Regions from separate parts of the Sphingomonas sp. 10B4 genome, predicted to be linked through region 1. Evidence: riboswitches for the same ligand, from Rfam matches in the RefSeq annotation. Region 1 holds a riboswitch; the other holds the start of a gene.
The links. Region 1 has a riboswitch for cobalamin ahead of cobW (cobalamin biosynthesis protein CobW). Riboswitches for the same ligand answer to the same signal wherever they lie in the genome.
Positions count from the first base shown of each region.

Region 2: another riboswitch for cobalamin. It lies ahead of QN347_RS13485 (TonB-dependent receptor plug domain-containing protein); the one in region 1 lies ahead of cobW (cobalamin biosynthesis protein CobW).

Region 1 is NZ_JASJVC010000001.1:65,121-70,146, reverse strand. It holds gene QN347_RS00290 (amidohydrolase family protein) at 1-853, shown strand, start outside; gene QN347_RS00285 (aldo/keto reductase) at 879-1,889, shown strand; cobalamin riboswitch at 1,989-2,216, shown strand; gene cobW (cobalamin biosynthesis protein CobW) at 2,385-3,422, shown strand; gene cobN (cobaltochelatase subunit CobN) at 3,430-5,026, shown strand, end outside.
Region 2 is NZ_JASJVC010000047.1:9,017-14,042, forward strand. It holds gene QN347_RS13475 (TonB-dependent receptor) at 1-1,861, shown strand, start outside; gene QN347_RS13480 (response regulator transcription factor) at 1,932-2,609, opposite strand; cobalamin riboswitch at 2,738-2,926, shown strand; gene QN347_RS13485 (TonB-dependent receptor plug domain-containing protein) at 3,063-5,026, shown strand, end outside.

The DNA of each region.
Region 1 (5,026 bases):
CCAGCCGAGCGCGCCCGCTTACGCCCCGCCCCCCGGCGCGATCGACGCGCACGTCCACGTCTTCGGGCCCGAGGCCGACTTCCCGTTCAGCCCCAAGGCGAAATATCACCCCGAGGACGCCACGCCCGAAATGCTGTTCGCGCTCCGCGAGCAGCTCGGCTTCGCGCGCAACGTGATCGTCCAGGCGAGCTGCCACGGCACCGACAATGCAGCGACGTTAAACGCAATCGCCAAGTCCGACGGCCTAGCGCGCGGGGTCGCGGTGGTCAGCCCCGATATCGACGATGCCGAACTGCAGAGGCTCCACGACGGCGGCATCCGCGGCGTGCGCTTCAACTTCCTCAAGCGCCTCGTCGACGATGCGCCCAAGGACAAGTTCCTCGACATCGTACGGCGCATCGCCCCGCTCGGCTGGCACGTCGTCGTCTATTTCGAGGCGGACATTCTCGAGGAGTTAGAACCTTTCCTCGCCGCGATCCCGACGACGATCGTGGTCGATCACCTCGGCCGGCCCGACATCGCGCAGGGCCCCGGCGGCGCCGACATCACGCGCTTCGTGCAGCTGCTCGACGATCACCCCAACATCTGGACCAAGGTATCGGGCGCCGAGCGGCTGTCGCCGCAGGGCCCGCCGTTCGACGATTTCGTCGCGGTGATCCGCCCGGTGGTCGAGCGCTTCCCCGACCGCGTGCTGTGGGGCACCGACTGGCCGCACCCCAATATGGAGCATCGCATCCCCGACGACGGCACGCTGGTCGACGTCATCCCGCGAATCGCTCCGACTGCCGAGTTGCAGCGCAAGCTTCTGGTCGACAATCCGATGCGGCTGTATTGGCCCGAGGAATTGGGCTGACCCGCCCATTGCATTCGGAGCTGCCATGACCCTGCCGACCCGTTCGATCGGCCCGTTCACCGTCTCGGCGATCGGGCTTGGCTGCATGAACCTCAGCCATGCTTACGGCGTGCCACCGAGCGCAGAAGACGGCGCGCGCTTGCTCAACGCGGCGCTCGATCGCGGCTACACGCTGCTCGACACCGCGGCGCTTTATGGCGGCGGCGAGAATGAGCGGCTGATCGGGCGCGCGGTGATGCATCGCCGCGCCGAATTCACGCTGTCCTCGAAATGCGTGCTCGACTTGGTCGATGGTAAGCGCATCCTCGACGCAACGCCAGCCGCGATCACGCGCACGCTCGACGGCGCGCTGGGGCGGCTCGGGACCGACCATATCGACCTCTATTACATGCACCGCCTCGACCGGAAGGTGCCGATCGAGGAGTCGGTCGGCGCCTTGGTCCGCGCCAAGGAAGCGGGCAAGATCGGCGCAATCGGGCTGTCGGAAATGTCCGCGGAGACGATCCGCCGTGCGCACGCGGTCCATCCGATCGCGGCGGTGCAGTCCGAATATTCGCCCGCAGTGCGCAATCCCGAAGTCGCCGTGCTCGATGCCTGCGCCGAGCTCGACATCGCGCTCGTCGCTTTCTCGCCGGTGGCGCGCGGGCTGCTCGCGGGCGCGGTCCACGACGACAGCTATGCCGAGGGTGACATCCGCCGCCCCATGCCGCGCTTCGTCGAGCCGCTGCTGTCACAGAATCTGAAGACCGTGGCGGACTTCGACGCGCTTGCCGCGCAAGCGGGGCTGACGCCGGCGCAACTCGCGCTCGGCTGGGTGCTGGCGCAGCGGCCGTTCACCGTGCCGATTCCGGGGACGACCAGCTTGGCGCATCTCGCCGAAAATCTCGCCGCGGCAGAACGCCCGCTCGCCGCCGATCTGGTCGCTGCGGTCGACCGTCTGTTTCCGGCGGGGGCGCTCAAGGGCGCACGCTATCCCGCAGCGATGCAAGCGCAGATCGATACCGAAACCCTGCCGGGCGAAGAGCTCGCGGCCTAGGCAGGGCGTATCCCGGCGGCCGATGATCGCCGGCCGCGCGAATGACCGATTGGCAATCCGTCGCGCCGGAGCTACAACCATGATCGGGAAGCGTTTTCGCGTCCCGATGATCGCGCCGGTGCCCCGCGAGGGGCTTGAATGGGAATGCGGTGCGGGGTTCGCCCCAAATCCGCGGCTGTCCCTGCAACTGTGAGCGGTGAGCGACGGCGTCAGGCTCCACTCAGGAGCAGCCACTGGGATACCGCATCCAGCGATGCGCTCCTGGGAAGGCGATGCCCGAGCTTTGACCCGCAAGCCAGGAGACCTGCCGGCGATAAGGTCGCTCTTGCTTCGGCCCAGGGGATGGCTGCGGCACGGTTCTCCGTCTGAGCGACGAGCCTGTGTGGCTGGGGCCGCATCGGTGTGCGCTTGCGGGGGGCTTTCGGCGCCCATCGAAGGCGTGCGCCGACCGACATGAGGTCCCCGCCGGTCGTTGCCAGAGCCGTGGGAATCCCGATGTCCGATCTTACGAAAATCCCCGTTACCATCGTCACCGGCTTTCTCGGCGCGGGCAAGACGACGCTCATCAGCCATCTAATCCGCCAGTCGGGCGGTCGCCGGCTCGCGGTGATCGTCAACGAATTCGGCACGCTCGGCGTCGACGGCGATATCCTCCAGGGCTGTGCGATCCCCGATTGCCCAGCGGAGAATATCGTCGAGCTCGCCAATGGCTGCATCTGCTGCACCGTCGCCAACGATTTCATCCCGACCGTCGAGACTCTGCTCGCGCTCGACCCGCGACCCGACCATATCCTGATCGAAACCTCGGGGCTCGCTTTGCCAAAGCCGCTGCTCAAGGCGTTCGACTGGCCGGCGATCCGCTCGCGGATCACCGTCGACGGTGTCATCGCGCTCGCCGATGCCGAGGCGGTCGCCGCCGGACGCTTCGCCCCCGATCTCGCGGCACTCGATGCGCAGCGCGCCGCCGATCCCAGCATCGACCATGAAACCCCGCTGTCCGAAGTGTTCGAGGATCAGCTCGCCTGCGCCGATATGGTACTCCTCACCAAATGCGACTTGGCCGGTCCCGAGGGCATCGCTGCGGCGCGCGCGGTGATCGCCGCCGAGACGCCGCGCGCGCTGCCCGTGCTCGAACTGATCGACGGCGTCGTCGATCCGCGCATCGTGCTCGGCATCGGCGCGGCGGCGGAGGACGATATCGCCGCGCGCCCGTCGCATCACGATGGCGCGGACGAGCACGAGCATGACGATTTCGACAGCATCGTGCTCGACCTCGGCGAGATCGCCGCGCCCGATGACCTTGCCGCGCGGATCGAGACGCTCGGCGGCGGTGGCGAGGTGCTGCGCGTGAAGGGCTATGCCGCGGTGGCGGGCAAGCCGATGCGGCTGCTGGTCCAGGCGGTGGGCGCGCGCGTCCGCACGCATTACGACCGGCCGTGGCGGAGCGACGAACCCCGCGCCACGCGCCTGGTGGTGATCGCCGAGCGCGATCGGCTCGACCCCGCGGCAATCCGGGCGGCGCTGCAGGGCTGACGCCGCGATGCACGTCATCTTCCGCGAAACCCACGGGTTGGAGGAGAGCGCATCGCCGCGCGATCTGGGGCAGGACGCCGCCGATCTCGTGCTCTTGTCGTTTTCCGACAGCGATCTCGGCGCGTTCGCGGCCGGGTGGCGCAGCGCCGTGGCGGATGCGGGCGATGCCGCGCTGCCGAGCGTACGGCTCGCCAATCTCGCCGAGCTGACGCACCCGCTGTCGGTCGACACCTATGTCGAGCGCACCTTGGCGGGCGCGAAGGGCATCCTGATCCGGCTGATCGGCGGCGCGGCCTATTGGTCCTATGGGTTGCAACAGGTCGCGGCGCTGGCGCGGCGCGAGGGAATCGCGCTGGCGGTGATCCCGGCCGATGGACGCCGCGACGAACGGCTCGAGGCCGCGTCGACGGTGCCGGTCTCGACGCTGCATCGGATCGCGCAGCTGTGCGATATCGGCGGCGCGGCGGCGGCGCAGGCGGCGCTTGCGCAGTTCGCGCTGGCATCGGGCTGCTATGTGCGACCGCTTCACGGCGCGCGCGCTATCGCGCCGGTCGGGGGGTGGCAAGCCGGGCGCGGCATCGTCTGCCCCGCGGCGTTCGCGCTCACTGCGACGCGGCTGCGGATCCTGATCGTCTTCTACCGATCGTATCTCACCGCCGCCGATCTCGACCCGATCGCCGCGCTGCAAGCTGGGTTCGAGGCGCGCGGCTGCGACGTCCTTGCGCTGTTCGCGCCGTCGCTCAAGGACCCGGAAGCGAGCGGATGGATGCGGCGCTGGGTCGCGAGCCTCGCGCCTGCCGCGATCATCAATGCCACCGCGTTCTCAGCGCGCGATGAAACCGGCACCACGCCGCTCGATGGGGCGGGCGTGCCGGTGTTCCAGGTTGCGCTCGCCACATCGGATCGCGCGGCCTGGGCAGGCGCGCAGCGCGGGCTGTCGCCGGTTGATCTGGCGATGCATGTCGTGCTGCCCGAGGTCGATGGCCGCCTGTTCGCGGGCGTCGCGAGCTTCAAGGACGACGCGCCGTTCGATCCCGACCTGCAATTCGCGCGCCGCGAGCATCGTGCCGATCCCGCGCGGATCATCGCGATTGTGGCGCGGGTCCTTGGCTGGATCTCGCTCGCCCAGACTCCGGTGGGGGAGCGACGGCTCGCGATCGTCGTCTCGACCTATCCGGGCAAGACGCACCAGATGGCGCACGCGGTCGGCCTCGACGCGGTCGCCTCGGTCGCGGCGATGCTGGAGGATCTCGCTGGAGCCGGCTATGCGACCGGACCCGGCCCCGCCGATCTGCCCGTCCTGCTCGCGACGCGGACGCTCGACTGGCCGGTCGCGGAATATCGTGCGGCATTGCTCGGGTTGCCGGCGACGTTGCGCCAGGATCTCTTCGCCGCGTGGGGCGAGCCGGAGGGCGACCCTACCGTCAGCGAAGGCCAGTTTCGTTTTGCCGCCTATGCCAGCGGCGAGAGCATCGTCGCGCTGCAACCCGAACGCGGGCGTCCTGCAGTCCGGTCGGACGAATATCACGACCTGTCGCGCTGCCCGCGCCACGGGTACGTCGCCTTCTACCTCTGGCTGCAGGCGCGCGGCACGCACGCGCTGG
Region 2 (5,026 bases), on a different contig from region 1:
CGCTTATGATTATGCGAAGGACGAGAACAGCCCGAACTTCAGCCAGCTGCTCAACTACAACCCCGGCAAATATGCGGTCGGCTCCTACACCAACGGCGCGACCGGCGTCCTTGGCACCTCGCTGTTCGTGCCCGGCACCGGCACCGCTTGCGGCGGCACGATCACCGCAGCGCAGTCGGCGGCCGGGCGCCCGATCTGCGTCGCGCCCAAGGCGCCGCTCGTCGGCGTCCATCCCGAGCGCCAGTACATCTCCGATGTCGGCGTCCCGCAGCAGCCGAGCGTCGACATCACGCACGGTTTCTCGGCCAATCTGAAGTACAAGCTCGCACCGTGGATCGAGCTGCGCTCGATCACCGCATGGCGCGGCGTCAAGACCGATCAGTGGGACAACTCCGGCGGCCCAGAGCGCAGCTCGTTCTCGCCGTTCGTCGTCAACACCGCGAACCCGACCGCGATCAACACGACCGGCACGTTCAGCCGCTACAGCCTCTCGTTCCTCAAGCAGAACCAGTTCAGCCAGGAATTCCAGGCGGTCGGCAGCGTACCGCAGTTCGACTATGTCGTCGGCGCGTATTACTACACCGAACAGGCGAGCGAATATGCCGCCACCCCACTGACCAACCAGTGGAACGCCGATGGCACCGCCTATACGATCCGCAGCCCGATCCCGGGCAATTCGAGCGCGATCACGGGGGCGAACTCGGGCCTTCAGCGCTATGATGCATCGTGCAACAACACGCTGGCGGCCACTGCACCGCAATTCGCCAACAGCTGCCAGTTCATCACGCGCGCCAGCGCCGCGACCGACCACAACTATTCGGTGTTCGGCAATCTGACCTTCTCGCCCGAGGCGCTCGGCAACGTGCTGCACATCACGGCAGGCGGTCGCTGGACCAAGGACGACCGTCACGGCAGCCTCTACGTCATCAACAACCGTACCGATCTTGCCGGTGCGACCGGCGTCGTTGCACCGTTCGGCTTCAAGAACAGCATCAGCCGCTTCGACCCGATGTTCAACATCGCGTTCGACGCGACGCGCGACATCCACTTCTACGCAAAATATGCGACCGGCTTCCGCGCCGGTGGTGCGAACGACCGCTCGCTGCAGTTCAACGCCTTCGGTCCGGAAGCGGTCAAGTCGTACGAAATCGGCGCCAAGGCCGACTTCTGGGATCACCGCGCGCGCCTCAACGTCGCGGGCTACATCATGGATCGTAGCAACACGCAGTTCGACTTCGACTATTTCGACACCAACGGCTCGAGCCCGACCAACGGCGCGCATATCGAGCAGACCACCAATGCCGGCAAATCGAAGATCCGCGGCGTCGAGATCGACCTGACGGTGAAGCCGATCCCGCAGCTGACGCTGACCGGTTCGTATGCCTACACCTATTGGAAGGCACCTTCGGCCGTGAACCCGCTGACGCCGGGTGCGCCGCCGCAGCAGCTCTACATCGTCTACACGCCGAAGAATGCGGCCTCCGCCGCGCTCGACTATGTGCTTCCGGTGAATATCGGGGATGCCAGCGTCCGTCTTCACCTCGACGGCAACTATTCGAGCAGCCAGTACAGCTTCCAGCTCGAGAGCACCAAGACCGACGCCAGCTTCGTGATGAACGGGCGCCTCGCGCTCGCCGACATCGCGGTGAACGACCATAACAAGGTCACCGTCTCGGTCTGGGCGCGCAACCTGCTCGACACGACCTACGTCTATCGTCGCTCGTCGGCGAACTCGACGCCGGTGCAGAACTACAGCGCGACCGGTGCGCTGATTTCGACCGCATACGGCGGCATCCTCGGCGACTATGGCAATTTCAACGCGCCGCGCACCTACGGCTTCGAACTCTCCGCCAAGTTCTGATCACTCGGCACTAGGCGGGAAGACCCGGTCCGAGCATTGCTCGGGCCGGGTTTTTCTTTGCCTGCGCGGTTCAACCGTGGTCGACCAGCATATAGCCGACGCCGCGGATCGTCTCGATCGGGTCTGGCTCGCCGGCAGCATTCAAATGCCCGCGCAAGCGCCGGATGTAGGATTCGACGACATTGGTCGCGGGTTCGCCGTCGTAGCGCCACACGTTGCGATAGAACATCGCGCGCGTGACGATCGCATTCTTGTTGCGGATCAGCTCGCACAGCATCTGGAACTCGAGCTTGGGCAAAGCCAGCACACGCCCGCCGCGTTGTGCGCGATACTTGATTTCGTTCACTTCGATGTCGCCCGCACGCATCACGCCGTGCCCCCCGCTGCGCGTCGCTCGCCGCAGGATCGCGCGCAACCGCGCCTCGATCTCGACCGCGGCGATCGGCTTGACGAGATAGTCGTCGGCGCCGGCATCGAGCCCGGCGAGCCGGTCGGGCAAATCGCCATGCACGCTCAGCAGCACGATCGGCAGATCGAGCCCGCGCTCGCGCAGCGTACGCGTGATCTCGACCCCGCCGACATAGGGCAGCACCAGTTCGAGCAGCACCGCGTCGAACGTTTCCTGCGTCGCCCGTGCGAGCGCGGTCCGGCCATCGCCGACGATCACGACCTCGTGCGACAGCGCGCCGAGATCGCTCGCGAGCTGGCGCGGCGCGCGCGCATCGTCATCGGCAATCAGGAGACGCACCGCTAGACTCCCGCTCGAGGGTTCGTTTCTGCCCAGCGACCATAACCGAACCGCGCCGCATTGCACGGGCGGCGTAGCGCGACCGCGCGAGCTGATCCAGATGATTGACCCGTTTCCGTCCCCCCGCTACGCGCCTTCCTGCGACAGGTTCCCCGGCGACGGGGATGAAAAGGGAACGGGAAAACCCCGGCTGCCCCTGCAACTGTAAGCGGCGAGTTGCCCGGCCATTTGCCATTGAGACCTTCGGGTCCTGAGAAGGCGGCCGGAACGACGGTGACCCGTGAGCCAGGAGACCTGCCCGTCGCAGTCGTCTTTCGACCGGCCAGGGTGCGCCGAGCGAACGGGGAAGACCCCGCGTGACGACATCGCCGACCTGCATCGTGCAGGCGGGATGGTTCGCGCCCTCCCCCTTGCGCGCTTCAGGTCTCCGACTGTCTACAAGCGGGGACTGCCATGAAACGATTCCACCCATCGACCTCGGGCCTGCTACTCGGCCTGCTGATCGCGACGCCGGCCTTCGCCGACACGCCGCCACGCCCCGACGATGCCCAGCAAGCGCCACGCCCCGATGCGGCGAGCGACATTCCGACCGACGCGAGCGCCGACATCGTCGTTACGGCGACACGCGTGCCGACCGCGATCGACCGCGTCGCAGCTTCGGTCACCGTGCTCGACAAGGCCGCGATCGACCGCAGCCAGGACATCGGCGTCACCGAAATCCTGGTCCGCACGCCCGGCGTCAGCATGTCGCGCAACGGCGGCTATGGTACCAATACCTCGCTGCGCATCCGCGGCGCCGAGACCGACCAGACCGTCGTCGTCATCGACGGGGTCAAGCTCAACGATCCCTCGTCGCCCGGCGGCGGCTACAATTTCGCCAACCTCTTCACCGGCGACGCGAGCCGGATCGAAGTGCTGCGCGGGCCGCAATCGATCCTGTGGGGCAGCCAGGCGATCGGCGGCGTCGTCAACATCGTCACCGCGCTGCCGCAAAAGCCGATCGAGGGGAGCTTCGACGTCGAGGCCGGATCGCGCGAGACGGTCAACGCGCGCGCAGCGATCGGCGGCAAGACCGGGCCGCTGACCTTCCGCATCGGCGCGCAGAGCTTCACCACCGCCGGCATCTCCGCCATCGCGCCGGCGTTCGGCGGCACCGAGACCGACGGCTATACCAACCAGAGCGTCACCGGACGCGCCGAACTCAAGCTCGCCGACGGGATCAGCGCCGACGTCCGCGGCTATTATGCGCGCGGCCGCGTCGAGCTCGATGGCTTTGCCGGCGATTCGGCGGACTTTTCGGTCGATACGCAATTCGTCGGCTATGCCGGGCTCAACGTCGATCTGTTCGGCGGGCGGCTGCGCAATCGCGTCGCCTATGGCTATACCGATATCCAGCGTGACAATTACAGCCCCGAGCTGCCGCAACCGCTGACCTTCGACGCGAACGGCCGCAACTCGCGGCTCGAATATCAAGGCAGCCTCGGCATCGCGACCGGCTGGGACGCGGTGTTCGGCGTCGAACACGAGGTTTCGCGCTTCCGCACCGTGTCGCCCGACGGCACGCTCGGCACGCCGATCCCGGCGCCCGACCGGGCACGCGCCGCACTGACCGGCGTCTATGCCAAGCTCACCGCGACGGTGGCCGACGGGCTGACGCTCAGCGGCGGGGTGCGCAACGACGATCATAGCCGCTTCGGCAGCAAGACGCTGTTCGAGGCGGGCGCGGTGTGGGCGCTGCGCAGCGGCACGACGCTGCGCGCGAGCTATGGCGAGGGCTTCAAGGCGCCAACGCTGTACCAGCTCTTCTCCGAATACGGGAACCAGACGCTCCGGCCCGAACAGGCCAAGGGCTGGGAAGCCGGCGTCGAACAGCGGCTGCTGGGTGGCGCACTGACGCTCGGCGGCAGCTATTTCGAGCGCCGCTCGACCAACCTGATCAATTTTGCCAGCTGCCCTGACGTTCCGACGACGGCGGTGTGCTTCCAGCCCGGCACGACGATTGCGCGCTTTGGCTATTACGCCAACGTGTCGCGCGCCTTCGCCCGCGGCGTCGAGGCGCAAGGCGCGCTGCGGCTCGGGCAGCGCCTGCTGATCGACGGCAATTACACCTATTCGCTCTCGGAAGACCGGTCACTGGGCGCGACCGATGGCCTGCAGCTCGCACGGCGCCCGCGCAATGCGGCGAACGGATCGGCGACCTATACGCTGCCGAGCGGTATTTCGGGCGGCGTTGCGGTCCGCTGGTCGGGCGAAACCTTCAACGACGCGGCGCACTTCACGCGGCTTGCCCCCTACACGCTGGTCGATTTGCGTGCCGAGCTGCCGGTCACCCAGCATGTCGCGCTGTTCGGGCGGATCGAGAACCTGTTCAATGCGCAGTATCAGACGATCTATCGCTACGGCACGCTTGGCCGCAG